Regions from separate parts of the Caldimonas sp. KR1-144 genome, predicted to be linked through region 3. Evidence: predicted binding sites of a transcription regulator. Region 3 holds the regulator's gene; each other region holds the start of a gene.
The links. Region 3 encodes LexA, which represses DNA repair genes until DNA is damaged. Its sites were predicted from a motif close to ACTGTATNNNNATACAGT; they were not measured.
Positions count from the first base shown of each region.

Region 1: the regulator LexA is predicted to act here: its motif matches at 3,757-3,774, upstream of recA (recombinase RecA).
Region 2: the regulator LexA is predicted to act here: its motif matches at 2,134-2,151, upstream of imuA (translesion DNA synthesis-associated protein ImuA).

Region 1 is NZ_JBMSEE010000005.1:105,667-111,289, forward strand. It holds gene sucC (ADP-forming succinate--CoA ligase subunit beta) at 1-229, opposite strand, end outside; gene ACO2TI_RS13240 (DUF2889 domain-containing protein) at 288-908, opposite strand; gene argC (N-acetyl-gamma-glutamyl-phosphate reductase) at 1,050-1,985, shown strand; gene ACO2TI_RS13250 (RecX family transcriptional regulator) at 2,019-2,531, opposite strand; gene recA (recombinase RecA) at 2,622-3,710, opposite strand; gene ACO2TI_RS13260 (response regulator) at 3,861-4,532, shown strand; gene ACO2TI_RS13265 (sensor histidine kinase) at 4,574-5,623, shown strand, end outside.
Region 2 is NZ_JBMSEE010000001.1:63,006-68,628, reverse strand. It holds gene ACO2TI_RS00340 (Y-family DNA polymerase) at 1-1,392, opposite strand, end outside; gene imuA (translesion DNA synthesis-associated protein ImuA) at 1,352-2,095, opposite strand; gene ACO2TI_RS00330 (zinc metalloprotease) at 2,281-3,285, shown strand; gene ACO2TI_RS00325 (PhoH family protein) at 3,356-5,017, opposite strand; gene ACO2TI_RS00320 (peroxiredoxin) at 5,242-5,623, opposite strand, start outside.
Region 3 is NZ_JBMSEE010000004.1:234,735-240,357, forward strand. It holds gene ACO2TI_RS11555 (NRDE family protein) at 1-737, shown strand, start outside; gene ACO2TI_RS11560 (DUF6152 family protein) at 710-1,201, opposite strand; gene ACO2TI_RS11565 (asparaginase) at 1,257-2,234, opposite strand; gene lexA (transcriptional repressor LexA) at 2,304-2,993, shown strand; gene ACO2TI_RS11575 (helix-hairpin-helix domain-containing protein) at 3,001-3,333, shown strand; gene ACO2TI_RS11580 (hypothetical protein) at 3,456-3,809, shown strand; gene phbB (acetoacetyl-CoA reductase) at 3,889-4,635, opposite strand; gene ACO2TI_RS11590 (acetyl-CoA C-acetyltransferase) at 4,729-5,623, opposite strand, start outside.

The DNA of each region.
Region 1 (5,623 bases), on a different contig from region 3:
GGATCTGGCCGGCCAGCGTCTTGACCTCGTCGATGCTCTTGCCGAGCTTGACGCCGCCGCCCTTGCCGCGGCCGCCGGCGTGGATCTGCGCCTTGACGACCCACACCGGGCCGCCCAGCTTCTGCGCGGCCTCGACCGCTTCTTGCACGGTGAACGCGGGAATGCCGCGCGGCACCGGCACGCCGAACTGGCGCAGGATCTCCTTGCCTTGGTACTCGTGGATCTTCATGGGCTGTCTCTGCTCGAGGGGGACTTCTGGGAATGCGCCGCCGCCGTCTCGTTGGTTTCTAGCGCGCGGGGCGGGGGTCGGGGGAGAAGGGGTCCGCGGCGGGAGCCGCATTGTGCGCTGGGCGGCCCTGGCTCGGCCGGTACCAGCGCGGATAGAACTGGCGCACCGCTTCGCCGTCGCGGCGCAGCGCGTGGCAGCGGTCGATCTGGAACGGCGGCGTGCCGTCCTGGCCGCCTTCGCGCGTGTCGATCACCTCGCCGGCGAAGGCCTGGATCACCGCGGTCGGCAGCACCTGCGCCAGCTCGGTGATGTGGGTGCAGCCGAGCACGCCGCCGAGGCGCTCCTTGAGAGCGGCGCGAAATCCGCGCAGGAGATTCAGGCCGACCAACCGACCGTAGGCGTCGCCGTGATCGTTGCACTGGCCGGGGTAGGGCATCCAGTAGGTTTCGGCGCCGGACTCGTGGATCGTCAACTCGGTGTCGACCACCAGGCGCAGCAGCATCTCATGCAAGGGCACGCCGGCCGGGCGCACGCCGCCGGCGGTGGCCAGGTCGCGCGTCTTGACGTCGGTGAGACGCGCATCCACTTCCCACAGACCATCGCCGCGCGCGAAGACCTGGACGTCGAAGCAGCGCTGGTGCTTCAACTGTCGATTCGGGCTGGCAGGGGGAAGGGCCATCGGGCGCGGTACTGTCTGGGACGCCGCGCCGCCGGGCGCAAAGCCCGCGGACTTTAGCATGGTGCGCCGCACCAATCGGGGTCTGGGGCGCTACGATGCCGGTCTCGCCTCCGGCCCGCTTCTCCCGCTTTCGAGCCCGCCATGAACCGTACCCCCGCGCGCATCTTCATCGACGGCGAGGCCGGCACCACCGGCCTGGGCATCCGCGACCGCCTCGCCGGCATGCCTGGCATCGAGCTGGTCAGCATCGATCCGGCGCAGCGCAAGAACCCCGACGCGAAGCGCGAGCTGATGCGTGGCGTCGACCTGGTCGTGCTGTGCCTTCACGACGATGCCGCGCGCGAATCGGTTGCGCTGGCCGACTCGCTGCCGGGCGGCGGGCCGCGCATCATCGACGCCAGCACCGCGCACCGCGTCGCGCCGGGCTGGGTCTACGGCTTTCCGGAGCTGACCGGGGAGCAGGCGCGCGCGGTCGCCGATTCGCGCCGCGTGGCCAACCCCGGCTGCTACCCGACCGGCGCGATCGCACTGATCCGCCCGTTGGTCGACGCCGGCCTTCTGCCCGCCGACTACCCCGTCGCCGTGCACGCCGTCAGCGGCTACTCGGGCGGCGGACGGTCGATGATCGAGGCCTACGAGGCCGGATCGGCACCGCCGTTCGAGCTCTACGGCCTGGGCCTGGAGCACAAGCACCTGCCCGAGATGCAGCAGTACGGGCGGCTGACGCGCCGACCGATCTTCGTGCCCAGCGTCGGCAACTTCCGCCAGGGCATGCTGGTGCAGGTGGCGCTGCAGCTCGACCTGCTCAACGGCCGACCGCAACCGACCGACCTGGAATCGGCACTGGCCCAGCGCTATGCGGGCAGCGAGTTCGTGCGCGTCGTGCCGGCCCAGGAGGTCGCGGCCGAGGGTGGCAAGCTCGAGCCCGAAGCGCTCAATGACACCAACCGCCTGGAGCTGCGGGTCTACGGCAACGCTGCGCGGCGCCATGCCCTGCTGGTCGCGCGGCTGGACAACCTCGGCAAGGGCGCTTCTGGCGCGGCGGTGCAGAACCTGAAGCTGATGCTGGGGCTGTGAACCGCCCCTGGCGCTGCTGAAGTGACCTCTTGATCAGGTCGGGTCCTCAACCCCGCCGACCACGCGGCGCACAACCTCAGCGGCAAAGCCGCGCGCGGCCAGGAAGCGCATCTGCTTGGCACGCCCAGCGGCATCGAGCGCCGGCTGCCCGAAGCGCTTGAGCCACACGGCGCGAGCACGCGCGACCTCGCTGGCCTTGAGCTGCTGAGCCGTCTCTGGATCGAGCTCGATGCCGTGCTGGGCGAGCTCCTGACGGATGCGCAGATTGCCGAAGCGCGCGGCGCGCGCCTGCACCCGTGTCTCGACGAAGCGTTCGGTGCTCAGCAGGTCCTTGCTCGCGAGCCAGTCGAGCAGCGCGTCGATCTCGCCTTCTTCGGGCACCGGCACAGTCGGTGCCACGCCTTCGAGCAGACTGGCCTGGGCGCGCTCAGCGAGTTTTTGCCGATGCCGAGCCAGCTTGCGGCGCAGCTCGATGCGGCTGTGCTCGCGCTGTGCGATCAGCGCGAGCGCCTTGGCCTTGAGCGTGGGCGGTGGGCGGCGAGACATCGTGGACAGGGGCAGAAACAAGCGCGCCGGCTCGGAGCCGGCGCTGCGGGAGATCGGCCGGCGCGGCCGGCCGGTCTTGCGAGGCCGGCCTTACTCCTCGGCCGCCGCCTTCTTGCCGCGCGCCGGCTTTTCGGCCGGTGCGTCGGCACCGGCGTCAGTAGGCAACAGCGGAATGCCCAGCGACTCGCGCACCTTGTTCTCGATCTCGACCGCGAGGCCGGGGTTCTCTTTCAGGAACTCGCGGGCGTTGTCCTTGCCCTGGCCGATCTTCTCGCCGTTGTAGGCGTACCAGGCGCCCGACTTCTCGATCACGCGGGCGGTGACGCCCATGTCGATGATCTCGCCCTCGCGCGAGACCCCCTCGCCGAACAGGATGTCGAACTCGGCCGTCTTGAACGGCGGCGAAACCTTGTTCTTGACGACCTTGACCTTGGTTTCGTTGCCGATGACCTCTTCGCCCTTCTTGATGCTGCCGATGCGACGGATGTCCAGGCGCACCGAGGCGTAGAACTTCAGGGCGTTGCCGCCGGTCGTGGTTTCGGGGCTGCCGAACATCACGCCGATCTTCATGCGGATCTGGTTGATGAAGACCACCATGCAGTTGGTCTTCTTGATCGTCGCGGTGAGCTTGCGCAGCGCCTGGCTCATCAGCCGGGCCTGCAGGCCGGGCAGGGAGTCGCCCATTTCGCCTTCGAGTTCGGCCTTGGGCGTGAGCGCGGCGACCGAGTCGACGACGATGAGGTCAACCGAGCCCGAGCGCACCAGGGCGTCGACGATCTCGAGCGCCTGCTCGCCGGTGTCGGGCTGGCTGATCAGCAGGTCCGACAGCGTCACGCCGAGCTTTTGCGCGTATTGCACGTCGAGCGCGTGCTCGGCGTCGATGAAGGCGCAGGTGCCGCCGAGCTTTTGCATCTCGGCGATGACCTGCAGCGTCAGCGTCGTCTTGCCCGAGGACTCCGGGCCGTAGATCTCGACGACGCGGCCGCGCGGCAGGCCACCGACGCCCAGCGCGATGTCCAGACCCAGCGAGCCGGTCGAGACGACTTGAACTTCCTCAATGACCTCGCCTTCGCCGAGCCGCATGATCGAGCCCTTGCCGAACTGCTTCTCGATCTGGGCGAGGGCGGCCTGCAGGGCCTTGGCTTTTTCGGTGTTCAGGGCTTTGACGGGGGCGTCCATGCAGCGGGTCTCCGGTTCGATCGGCTGGGACTGGATTATTGCTCAGGCTGGATGTTTGTCCAGTGGTTTTCTCGCCAACGCAGACCCTCTCCCTACAATGAAGACATACCGCCGCCGGCCCCCGAGAGCCGGCGCTGCGAGGAGACAAGCATGCGAATCCTGATTGCCGAAGACGACCAGGTCCTGGCCGACGGCCTGCTGCGCACGTTGCGCAAGGGCGGCTACGCGGTCGACCAGGTCGGCTCGGGCAGCGAAGCCGACGCCGCGCTTTCGTCGCACGAGTTCGACCTCGTGATCCTCGACCTGGGCCTGCCCAAGATGAATGGCCTGGAGGTGCTGCGCAAGCTGCGCGGCCGCGGCGCCAGCGTGCCGGTGCTGATCCTCACCGCCGCCGACAGTGTCGAGCAGCGCGTCAAGGGCCTGGACCTCGGAGCCGACGACTACATGGCCAAGCCCTTCGCGCTGGCCGAACTCGAGGCGCGCGTACGCGCGCTCACGCGCCGCGGCCTGGGCACGGCCTCGACGATCATCAAGCACGGCCCGCTGAGCTTCGACGCCACCGGCCGCGTGGCCTACCTCAACGACCAGATGGTCGAGCTGTCGGCGCGCGAGCTGTCCCTGCTGGAGGTGCTGCTGCAGCGCGCCGGACGCCTGGTCAGCAAGGACCAGCTCGTGGAACGCCTGTGCGAGTGGGGCGACGAGGTCAGCAACAACGCGATCGAGGTCTACATCCACCGGCTGCGCAAGAAGATCGAGCAGGGGCCGGTGCGCATCGCCACGGTGCGAGGGCTGGGCTACTGCCTCGAGAAAATCCCCTCTTGAGCCTGCTCGCGCGACGGCGGCGCGGATAAGCTCGCGCCGCGATGCTGATCAAGCGCCCCCCGGAACAGCGTTCGCTGTTCGGCGAGATCCTCGACTGGATGCTCGCGCCGCTGCTGCTGCTGTGGCCGATGAGCATCGCGCTGACCTGGCTGGTCGCGCAGGGCATCGCCAACCACCCCTATGACCGCGCGCTCGGCGAGCGCACGCGCACGCTGGCGCAGCAGATCGTGCTCGCGCCGACCGAGGTCGGCAGCAAGGGCGAGGCGGCGCAGCCGAAGCTGATCTTCGTGCTGCCGGCCACCGCGGCCAACCTGCTGCGCGCCGACGAGGCCGACGACATTTATTACCAGGTGCTGGGCCTGCGCGGCGAGTTCGTCAGCGGCGACCGCTCGCTGCCGGTGCCGCCCGACGACGAACGCGTGCCGCCGGGCGAGCTGCGCTTTCGCGACGACGAGATGCACGGCGAGCCGGTGCGCGTGGCCTACCTGTGGGTCGACCTGCCCGGCCTGCCACCCGGCGGCAAGCCGGTGCTGGTGCAGATGGCCGAGACGCTGGGCAAGCGCTCGCGCCTGGCCACCGAGATCATCAAGGGCGTGATCCTGCCGCAGTTCGTGATTCTGCCGATCGCGGTGCTGCTGGTGTGGCTGGCCTTGGCGCGCGGCATCGCGCCGCTGGGCGAACTGCAGCAGCGCATCCGACGCCGCCGCGCCGACGACCTCAGCCCGATCGACGAGCGCGAGGCCCCGGAGGAGGTCTCGCCGCTGGTGCGCGCGATCAACGACCTGCTCGGCCGGCTCGATCGTTCGATCGTCACGCAAAAGCGCTTCCTCGCCGACGCCGCGCATCAGATGAAGACGCCGCTGGCCGGGCTGCGCATGCAGGCCGAGCTGGCGCAGCGCGAAATCGATGCCGGCGAGCGCGACCCCGAGGCCGTCAAGCGCTCGCTGCAGCAGATCGCGCTGGCGAGCCAGCGCGCGGCGCACATGGTCAACCAGCTGCTCGCGATGGCGCGCGCCGAGGACCGCGAGCTGGTGACGCAGCGCCACGAGGTCAACCTCGCGCAGCTCGCCACCGACGTGGTGCGCGACTTC
Region 2 (5,623 bases), on a different contig from region 3:
GACGTGGTAGTCGCGCCGCACCGGCGCGCCGTCGAACCAGCCCGACTCGATGCGCTCGGGCCGCGAGCACAGCGCCAGCGGCGCGCCGTCGTACAGCGGCTGGTCGCCGTGCCCGGCCGGAAGCGGCAGCGGCTCGCGCAGCAGCCACAGCGGCCGCGGCGGCGTGATCGCGAGGGCAGGCGACGGCGGCAGGGCGGCGGCGGCGGGCAGCACCGCGTCGGCGTGCTCGGGGCGATGGTCGGCGCGCAGCGCGAACCGGCTCACGCGCTCGTTGCCGAGCCGCGCGCGCAGCCGGTCGAGCAGGGTCGGCAGGTCGCCGGCCGCGGGCCGGTCGTCGAGCAGCAAATGACCTTCGATGCCGGCCAGCGGCTGCGCCTCGTCGAGCACCAGCCGCAAGGCGTAGACCGGCGCGGCCAGCGTGTGGCGCGCCAGTCGTTCGCGCAACAAGACGAGCAGCTGGGCGGCGTCGCGCGAAGGCTGGCCGAGCTCGATCGACAACGTGCTGTCCGGGCGCGCGCGCCGACCGTGTTCGTGCTGCATCTGCAGCGTGAAACGCCGGGCGGCCAGCCAATGCCGCGAGAGCCAGCCGGCCAGCGGCAGCAGCAGGCGCTCGGCGGCCTGCGCGAGCGTGGCGGCGTCGTCGGCGCGTTGCATCAACTCCAGCGCGAGCGCGAAGCGAGGCGGCGGCTCGAACCAGCGGCGCGCGTCGGGCGATTCCCCGTAGGCGCGATCGAGCGCGTCGAGCAGGGCGCGGGCACCGCGGCGTTGCAGGCCGGCGCGCGGCAGCGCTCGCACCGCATCGAGCCGGCGCGCGCCGATACCTTCGAACAGCTCGGCCAGGGCTGCAGGCTGGCCCAGCAGGTTCAGCACCAGCGGTGTGGGCAGGAGGTCGAGCCGGCGCGCCGTGCTGTCGGCGCGCAGCGCGCGGCGCCGGCGCTGCGGCGCGCGCGCCAGCAAGTGGGCAGCGGTGGCGGTGGGCGCCACGCCGATCACCGCGCTGGCGCCTTGCGCATGCACGAGACGCTGCGCCCGCCGCAGCAGGCGCCGCACGCCGCCGAACAGGCGCAGCGAGGCCTGTACTTCGAGCAGCACGCCGTCGGACTCGGGCAGCAGATGGGGCGTCAGCGCCGACAGCGACAGCGTCAGCGCTTCGACGAACGCGGCCTCGCGCGCCGCGTCGCGCGGCAGCTGCAGCACCTCGGGTGCGAGCGCGGCGGCGACGGCAGCGCCCATGCCGGCCTGCACGCCTTTCGCCTGGGCCGCCTCGTCGGCGGCGAGCACGCGGCGCTCGACCACGACGCAGCGCCCGGGCATCGCATCGGCGAGCGCCTTCGGCAGCCAGGGCAAGGCCTCAAGCGGCAGCTGCGGCAGCCAGACCGAGACCCACAACACCGGCGTTCTCCCGGGCATCCCTTGCGATGACAGGCATGGCGCTGCGCGGGCGCAGCCTCGCATGACGTGGCAGCGGCAGCGCGAGCCGCAGGGCCTGCGCCTGCGGAGGGCCGCGCCGCTTGAACACCTCGACGCGCAGCTGCCCGGGCGCCTCGGGCGCCAGCGCCAGGCGCAGCGGCGCTGGCGATGCGCGTTCGCGGGCGCTTTGCGGACGCAGCAACAGCAGGGGGCAGCCGGATTCGAGCGCTCCCAGGTGCAGCCGGCGCAGCGTCTCGGGCCGCAGCGGCGCCGCGTCGTGCCACCACAGCAGCACCCAGCCGCAGGCGCGTGAGCGCAGCGCCTGCTCGGCGGCCCAGCTCGCATCGCGACCGGGCTCGGCATCGACCCAGACCAGCCGCTCCAGCGCCAGGCCGAGCGCACGCCAGGCGGGGCCATAGGGCCGCCAGGGCGGCGCGATGCACAGCAGCGGTTGCGTGCCGGCGCGCAGTGCCGGCGCCAGCAAGGGCAGCTCGCCGCCACCCGGCGCGGGGCTGAGCAACTCGGTCAGCCCGGCCAGCGGCCAGCCGCCTCCGGGCAGCTCGGCATCGAGTGCGGCAAAGCCGGTGGCCGCGACCGGGGTGTCCACCTCGGCCAGGCGGTCGGCATGCCACAGCGGCAGGCCGGCGCCGGCGAAGGCGCGTGCGAGCGAAGCAAAGGAGGGCATGGGGCCGCGGGAACATCGAAGCGGGGGGCAGGAATGATACTGTATATAAACACAGGTGTTGGGCTGTCTGCCGCAAGCGCAGTGGGCGCGCCATCCCTTTTTCTAGCGGCTTGGCGCCGTGCCGCCCGCGGACAAGACTCGCCCCAGCCGCCGACCCGCGCGGCCCATGAGGAAGGGACGTTTCCATGCGCTTTGCCATTGCCGCGCCAGCCGGCGCACTCGCCTTGCTGCTCGCCGCGCTGCCGCCGGCGTTCGCGGCCTCCGACAAGGACACCGACGACGACCGCGCCCAGGCCGAACTGAAGGCCCAGATCGGCGAGACCGACGACGACCACGGCCCGGCCTTCCACTTCCAGGGCAAGACCTATCCCAACAAGAAGGCCTTCATCGACAGTGGCGCGCGCTGCTCGACCCGCCACGTCACCGACGCCGAGCAGCGCCTGCACAAGGCCGAGCACGACAACTTTCGCAAGGCACGCGGCCTCGACGTGCTGGGCTTCGCGCGAGCGGCCGGTTCGGTCAACGTGCCGGTCTACGTGCACGTGATCAACAAGGGCAGCGGCATCGCCAACGGCGACGTGCCGCAAAACCAGATCGACCAGCAGATCAGCGTCCTCAACGCGGCCTACAACGGCTCGCCGTTTCGCTTCGTGCTGGCCGGCGTGACCCGCACCACCAACGCCACCTGGTACACGATGACGCCGGGTTCCAGCGCCGAGACGCAGGCCAAGAACGCGCTGCGCGTGGGCGGCCCGGGCACGCTGAACATCTACTCGGCCAACATCGGCCAGGGCCTGCTGGGCTGGGCGACCTTCCCGCAGGACTACGCGCGCGACCCCAAGGACGACGGCGTCGTGGTGCTGTTCTCGTCGCTGCCCGGCGGCACGGCAGCGCCCTACAACCTGGGCGACACCGCGACGCACGAGGTCGGCCACTGGCTGGGCCTGTACCACACCTTCCAGGGCGGCTGCTCGGCCAACAACGACCAGGTGAGCGACACGGCGGCCGAGAAGTCCGCGGCCTTCGGCTGCCCGACCGGCCGCGACTCCTGCGCCGGCAAGAAGTACCCAGGCCCGGACCCGATCACCAACTTCATGGACTACACCGACGACGCCTGCATGTTCCAGTTCTCGACGCTGCAGGCCTCGCGCATGGACTCGCTGCACCTGCAGTACCGCGCCACGCCCTGAGGCGACGCCGATCGCCATGAGAAACGGCGCCCGAGGGCGCCGTTTTCGTTGGAGATGCCTAAAGCGCGCGTCAGAGCACTTCGGAGGCGTAGTCCGCCAGCCGCGAGCGTTCGCCGCGCGCGAGCATCAGGTGGCCCGAGTGCGGCCAGCCCTTGAAGCGGTCCACGGCGAAGGTCAGGCCCGACGAGCCTTCGGTGAGGTAGGGCGTGTCGATCTGCGCCAGGTTGCCCAGACAGACGATCTTGGTGCCCGGGCCGGCGCGCGTGATCAGCGTCTTCATCTGCTTGGGCGTGAGGTTCTGCGCCTCGTCGATGATGACGTACTTGTTGAGGAAGGTGCGCCCGCGCATGAAGTTCAGGCTCTTGATCTTGATCTTGCTGCGCACGAGGTCGTTGGTCGCCGCGCGGCCCCATTCGCCGGCGCCGGTGTCGTTGCGGGCGAGCACCTCGAGGTTGTCGTCGAGCGCGCCCATCCATGGGCCCATCTTTTCTTCCTCGGTGCCGGGCAGGAAGCCGATGTCCTCGCCCACCGGTACCGTCACGCGGGTGACGATGATCTCGGTGTAGCGGCGCTCGTCGAGCACCTGCGACAGGCCGGCGGCCAGCGTCATCAGGGTCTTGCCGGTGCCGGCGGTGCCGGTCAGCGTGATGAAGTCGCAGTCCGGGTCCATCAGCAGGTTGAGCGCGAAGTTCTGCTCGCGGTTGCGCGAGGTCACGCCCCACACGGCGTTCTTGTTGTGGGAGTAGTCCTTCAGCGTCTTGAGCACCGCGGTCTTGCCGGTGATCTCGGTGACCTTGGCGTACAGCGGCGCGGCGCCCGGCGTCTCGAGGTAGACGAACTGGTTGATCATCAGCGCCGGCACCAGCGGTCCGGCGATGCGGTAGAACGTGGCGCCGCCTTGCTGCCAGCTCTCCATCGTCTTGCCGTGGCGCTCCCAGAAGTCGGAAGGCAGCGGCAGCACGCCGGTGTAGAGCAGGTCGCCGTCCTCGAGCGTCTTGTCGTTGAAGTAGTCCTCGGCGGCCAGGCCCAGCGCACGCGCCTTGATGCGCATGTTGATGTCCTTGGACACCAGCACGACTTCGCGGCCGGCATGCTGTTCGCGCAGGCTTTGCACGACGCCCAGGATCTGGTTGTCGGCCTTGCCCTGCGGCAGCCCGGCGGGCAGCTTGGCGTCGATCAGCTGGGTCTGGAAGAACAGCTTGCCGCCGGCTTCCTTGTGGCCGGTCTTGGCCAGCGGGATGCCGGCGTGCGGATCGAGCTTGCCGCTGTCGGCGGCCAGGGCGTCGAGCTCACGGCTGACCTGGCGCACGTTGCGCGAGACCTCGCTCATGCCCTTCTTGTGGCCGTCGAGCTCCTCGAGCGTGATCATCGGCAGGTAGATGTCGTGCTCCTCGAAGCGGAACAGCGACGTCGGGTCGTGCATCAGCACGTTGGTGTCGAGCACGAACAGTTTGGCCGGACCGCTGGCGCGCGGTTTGCGCGGCTTGGGCTCGGGCGCCTTGACGGCGGCCGCGCGAGCGGCCGGCGGCACGGGCAGCGGGGCACGCGCGGTGGGCGCGGTCGCGGGCTGCGGGTCGTAGAGGTCCAGCGTGCCAGTGGGCGTACTGTCGCTGTCGGCTGCGGGCTGGGATCGGGCGGCGAGGCGTTTGCCCGGTTTGGGGGCCGCCTGGGATTCGAAGTCGCGGTCGCTGAGTAGGGTGGCTTTCTTGGTGGGGGGCTTCGGCAGTGGCATGGACTTCTTCGGTCAGGGGGCTCGGGGAACGGCCGTGCTCAGGCGCTCCAGGGGCATCGTGGAGGCGCAAAAGCAAAAAGCCGCACAGTCACCTGTGCGGCTTTCTTGTCGGATGCGAAGAGGGATTCACTCCCGTGCATGCAGACCATTATGCACATCGTCGGCGGGCCCGCCAGTGACGAACCCATGACGCATGTGGTGCAGGCCCGACGCCCGCCGCGGCCTCAGGCCGCGGCCTGCTGCGGCGCCTTCTTCAGGCCCTTGACGGCCTTGAGCACCTCGTCGACGTGGCCGGCGACCTTGATGCCGCGCCATTCGGCGACCAGCACGCCGTGCGGGTCGATCAGGAAGGTGCTGCGCTCGATGCCCTTGACCTTCTTGCCGTACATGATCTTGTTCTTCACGACGCCGAACATGTGGCAGAGCTTTTCCTCGGTGTCGGCGATCAGCTCGAACGGCAGCTCGAGGTTCTGCTTGAACTTGTCGTGCGAAGCCATGTTGTCGCGCGACACGCCGAAGACGACCGCGCCAGCCTTGAGGAATTCCTTGTGCTTGTCGCGGAACTGCATGGCTTCGGTGGTGCAGCCAGGCGTGTTGTCCTTCGGA
Region 3 (5,623 bases):
GGTGGACGCCCGAGGGCGGTTCGGTCGAGCTGCTGGGCGGGCGCGACCTGCGCGCCGGCGGCACCTGGCTCGGGCTTTCGGCCGCCGGCCGGCTCGCCTTCGTCACCAATGTGCGCGACCCTTCGTCGCTGGACCCGACCGCGCGGTCGCGCGGCGAGCTGGTGACGCGATGGATCGAGGGCGACCCCGCCGCCGACGCACGCGGCTGGTGGTCGGGCTTCGATCCCAGCCGCTACAACGGCTTCAATCTGATCGCTGGCGACGCCGCGCGCGGCGAGCTGTTCTGGGCCGGCCGCGACCGCCACGGCGCGCACGGCCCGGTGCCGCTGGCGCGCGGCATCCATGGTGTCTCGAATGCCGCGCTCGACACGCCGTGGCCGAAGGTGAAGCGGCTCAAGTCGCGCCTGTCGGAGGCGATGTCCTCGGCCGTCGAGCTCGATGCGTTGGCCGCTTCGCTGTTCGAGGCGCTGGCCGATGCCCGCATCGCGCCCGACGCCGAGCTGCCCCGCACCGGCGTGCCGCAGGAGGTCGAGCGCTGGTTGTCGGCTGCCTTCATCCGCTCGCCCGACGGCCGCTACGGCACGCGCTGTTCCACGCTGGTGATCACCGAGCGCGGCGCCGACGGTCTGGCGACGCACGTGATCGAACGCAGCCACGCGCCCGGCACGCCGGCCGAGCGCCACATGACGATCGGCGCCTGGCCCGAGCCTCAGGCCGGCGCCGAGCGCAGGCCGTAGGCCTTGCCGTCGAGGAACAGGAACTCGACGCGGATCACCGGCGGCCCCTGCTCGCCCGGGCTGGCGTAGCCGACCAGCGAGATCGGGTCGCCGACCTTGGGCGCGCGCACCTGCCAGGCCTCCATGCGAAACAGCGGCGCGAGCTCGATGGTCCAGCGCGGCACGCTGCGCTTGGGCAGCTCGGCCTTGGACAGGATGGACGGCGCATCGACGCTGGCGCTTTGCGGCGGGACCGTGCGCCGAGCCAGATCGGCAGGCAGCGCGAGGCCGGCCTTGGGCTCGACTGCGATCGATGCGTGCGGGTTGCCCCAGCTCACGCTGGCGACCTTGCCCTCGAGGTACAGCGGGCGCGATGTATCGAAACCGCTCCAGCCGTGATGGGCCAGCACGGGGTGCGAGCGCAGCGCGGGCACCGCGAAGCCGGCGGCGAACTTGATGTAGGAACGACGCTTGAGTTGCAGCATGACAGGCACTCCGCGGCCACCGAAGCCGCAACCCTAGCGCAGCGCGGCCGCGCCGTCAGCCGGGTTCGCCAAGCAACCTCAGCAGCAACTCGACGCGGGCCTGCCACGGCGTCATCGACACCGTCTTGAAGCCGCCCTCGCCCGCCGCGATGGCCGGACCGCGCGCGACGCGGCTGCAGACCAGCACGACAACGCCGCGCGACTGCGCCCGTGCCAGCGCAGTCTCGAGGCCGCCGTGCAAGCTCGCGTTGCCCGTGCCGGCGACCACCAGCCCGCGCAGCGGCCGGCTGTGCTGGGCCAGCAGCGCGTCGACGATCGCGCCGTCCGCCCCGGCGTGGCTGGCAACGATCTCCACGCGCGGCCAGCGCGAAGCCTCGCGCCCGATGCGCGCCAGGCCCAGCGGCTCGCCGGCCGGCGGACAGGCCGCATGCCAGATCACGCGCCCGGCGGCGACGCTCGCCAGCGGCCCGGCATCGCCTGCGTCGAAGGCGTCCAGCGCGTAGGTGTGCGTCTTGCGCAGGCCGGCAACGGGCCAGACCCTGCCGGCCACGACCGCGAGCACGCCGTGCGCGCCGGGCTGCGAGGCCACGGTCACGGCATCGAGCAGGTTCTGCGGGCCGTCCGCCTGGATCGATGTGGCCGGCCGCATGGCCGCGGTGAAGACGACCGGCTTGCCAGCCGGCGCCAGCACGCGCGCCACCAGCCAGGCGGTCTCCTCGAGCGTGTCGGTGCCGTGCGTGACGACGATGCCTTGCACCTCGCCGCGCTCGAGGTGGTGCGCGATGCGCGCGGCGATCGCCTGCCAGGCCTCGATGCCCATGTCCTTGCTATCGACCTGAGCCGCCTGCTCCGACTCGATCGGCCACGCGGCCAGGGCCGGCACGCCGGCGATCAGCTCCGCGATGCCGCGTTGCGCGGCGCGGTAGCCCACGGCGTCGGTGGCCTGCCCGGCCGTGCCGGCAATCGTGCCGCCGGTGCCGATGACGACGAGGCGCTTCGCGGGCGAAGCAACGGAAGGGCTTGGCAGGTTCATCGAAGCTGGATAAAAATACAGATACTGGATAAATCGCCAGCCGCCTCACAGGCAAGCCGGCCAAACACCATGGATGACGCGCCCAAGCTCACCGCCCGCCAGCAGCAGATCCTCGAGCTGATCGAAAGCACGATCGAGCGCACCGGCGCACCGCCGACGCGCGCCGAGATCGCCGCCGAGCTGGGCTTTCGTTCGCCCAATGCGGCCGAGGAGCATCTGCAGGCCTTGGCGCGCAAGGGTGTGATCGAACTGGTCGGCGGCACGTCGCGCGGCATCCGTCTGCAGTCTGACACATTGCGCTCGCTGCACGCCTCGCGCCTCTCGGGCCTGGGCCGCCAGTTCGCGCTGCCGCTGCCCAGTCTCGCGCAGCTCGCGTTGCCGCTGGTCGGCCGCGTTGCGGCCGGCAGCCCGCTGCTCGCGCAAGAACACATCGACCAGACCTACAACGTCGAAGCCAGCCTGTTCCCGCGCAAGCCCGACTTCCTGCTCAAGGTGCGCGGCATGAGCATGCGCGACGCCGGCATCCTCGACGGCGACCTGCTCGCGGTGCAGCGCGCGCGCGAGGCCAAGAACGGCCAGATCGTCGTCGCGCGGCTCGGCGACGAGGTCACGGTCAAGCGCTTTCGCCGCACCAAGTCGGGCATCGAGCTGATCCCCGAGAACCCCGACTTCGAGGTGATCCATGTCACCGAGAACAGCGGGCCGTTCGAGCTCGAGGGCCTGGCCGTGGGCCTGATCCGCAACACCATGCTGATGTGAGCCCGCGATGAAAGCCGCCACCGCGCAGGATTGCCAGCGCCTCGAGCAGATCCCCAACATCGGGCGCTCGCTGGCGGCAGATCTGCGGCGCATCGGCATCGAAAGGCCGGCGGACCTGCGCGGGCGCGACGGCTTTGCGCTCTATGAAGCCCTGTGCGCCGCCACCGGCCAGCGCCAGGACCCGTGCGTGCTCGACACCTTTCTCGCCGCCACCGACTTCATGGCCGGTGCGCCGGCCAAACCCTGGTGGGACTACACGGCCGCGCGCAAAGCGAAGTGGGGGCAGGTTCGCGAACTGCCTCACGGCGCACTGCGAAAACCGGTCCACGGCAGCGGCTGACTTCCGGTTCTCTCTTTCCCGGCCGCCCGCGGGTGGCGGGCATGGGCGCACAAGACCGGCGCCCTTCCCGCGGTGCGGCCTTCGCAACCAATCCTGCCGAGCCTCGTTCAGGAGATTCGGACATGATGATCACGACCCTCACGGCGTCGATCGCGATGCACCAGTACCACGCTTGGTGGCAGCCGGTGCAGCGCTGGTTGCGCGGCGCCCTTCAGCGTCCGCAGGCGCAGACCGACGTTGCTGGGCAGCCCGCGCCGGCATGCATCCGCGTGCGGCATCGCGCGGCGTTTGCCGGCCGCTCGCCGGCTGCGGTGCGACCGGCTGCCCTGACGCCCTTCGTGAGCCGCAAGGCCGAGGCGCCACGCCGCCGGGCCTTCGTGCGCTTCGATCCCAGCGACCACCGTCGCGCGGTGATCGGCGGCTCGTTCGCCGAGGTCTGCGCCGCACTCGAGCGGCTGGAGGCGCAGAGCCACTGAGCTCGCAATCCACCAGGAACGACAAAGGGGCGCCGTGGCGCCCCGTTTCTTTTCCCATGCCACCGCAAGGCGGCGAGGCTCAACCCATGTGCAGGCCGCCATTGCAGGAGAAATCGGCGCCGGTCGTGAAGCCGGACTCATCGCTCGCCAGCCAGGCGACGATCGAGGCGATCTCCTCCGGCGTGCCCAGGCGCTTGACCGGGATGGTCGCGATGATCTTGTCGAGCACGTCCTGGCGGATCGCCTTGACCATGTCGGTGGCGATGTAGCCCGGGCTGATGGTGTTCACGGTCACGCCCTTGCTGGCCACTTCCTGCGCCAGGGCCATCGTGAAGCCATGCATGCCGGCCTTGGCCGCCGAGTAGTTGGTCTGGCCGAACTGGCCCTTCTCGCCGTTGACCGAGCTGATGTTGATGACGCGGCCCCAGCCCTTGTCGAGCATGCCGTCGATCACCTGCTTGGTGACGTTGAACATGCTGTCCAGGTTGGTCGACATCACCGCGTCCCAGTCGGCCTTGCTCATCTTGCGGAACTGGCCGTCGCGCGTGATGCCGGCGTTGTTGACCAGCACGTCCACTGTGCCGTGCTCGGCCTTGACCTTTTCGAAGGCCTCGACGGTCGAGTCCCAGTCGGCCACGTTGCCGACCGAGGCGAAAAACTCGTAGCCCAGGGCCTTCTGCTCGTCGAGCCACTTCTTGAAGTCCCGGCTCGGGCCGCAGCCGGCGATGACCTTGAAGCCCTCCTTGTGCAGACGCTGGCACATCGAGGTGCCGATGCCGCCCATGCCTCCAGTCACGTAGGCCAGCTTGCCTTTTCCTGCGCTCATGTCTCTTGCTCCCGTCGTTGTCTCAACTGCAGTGGTGTCTGCGTCTGTAGGCTGACCGGCCGATGTCGGCCGGTCAAGCGGGTTCGCACCGAGTCAGCGCTCGACCGTCAGCGCCACGCCCATGCCGCCGCCAATGCACAGCGAGGCGATGCCCTTCTTCGCGTCGCGGCGCTGCATCTCGTGCAGCAGCGTCACGAGGATGCGGCAGCCCGAGGCGCCGATCGGGTGGCCGATCGCGATCGCGCCGCCGTTGACGTTGACCTTGCTGGTGTCCCAGCCCATCTCGTTGTTGACCGCGCAGGCCTGGGCCGCGAAGGCCTCGTTGATCTCGAGCAGGTCCAGGTCGGCCGCCTTCCAGCCCGCCCGCTTGAGCGCCATCGTCGAGGCCGGCACCGGGCCCATGCCCATGTAGGCGGGGTCGAGGCCGGCGCTCGCGTACGAGGCGATGCGCGCCAGCGGCTTGAGGCCGAGCCTGTCGGCCGTGGCCGCGCTCATCACCACCACGCCGGCCGCGCCGTCATTGATGCCCGAGGCATTGCCCGCGGTCACGCCGCCGGCCTTGTCGAAGGCCGGCTTCAGGCCCGCCAGCGCTTCGGCCGTGCTCTTGCGATTGATGAACTCGTCGGCCGCGAAGACGATTGGCTCGCCCTTTTTCTGCGGGATCGTGAAGGGCACGATCTCGTCCTTGAACCTGCCGGCGTCCTGCGCCGCGGCGGCCTTCTGCTGCGAGGCCAGCGCGAGCGCATCCTGCTGCTCGCGCGTGATGCCGTACTTCTTGGCCACGTTCTCGGCCGTGATGCCCATGTGGTACTGGTTGTAGACGTCCCACAGGCCGTCGGTGATCATGGTGTCGACCATCTTCCAGTCGCCCATGCGCTGGCCTTCGCGCGAGCCAAGCAGCGCATGCGGCGCCAGGCTCATGCTCTCCTGGCCGCCGGCGATCACGATCTCGGCGTCGCCGTCGCGCACCGCCTGTGCGGCCAACATC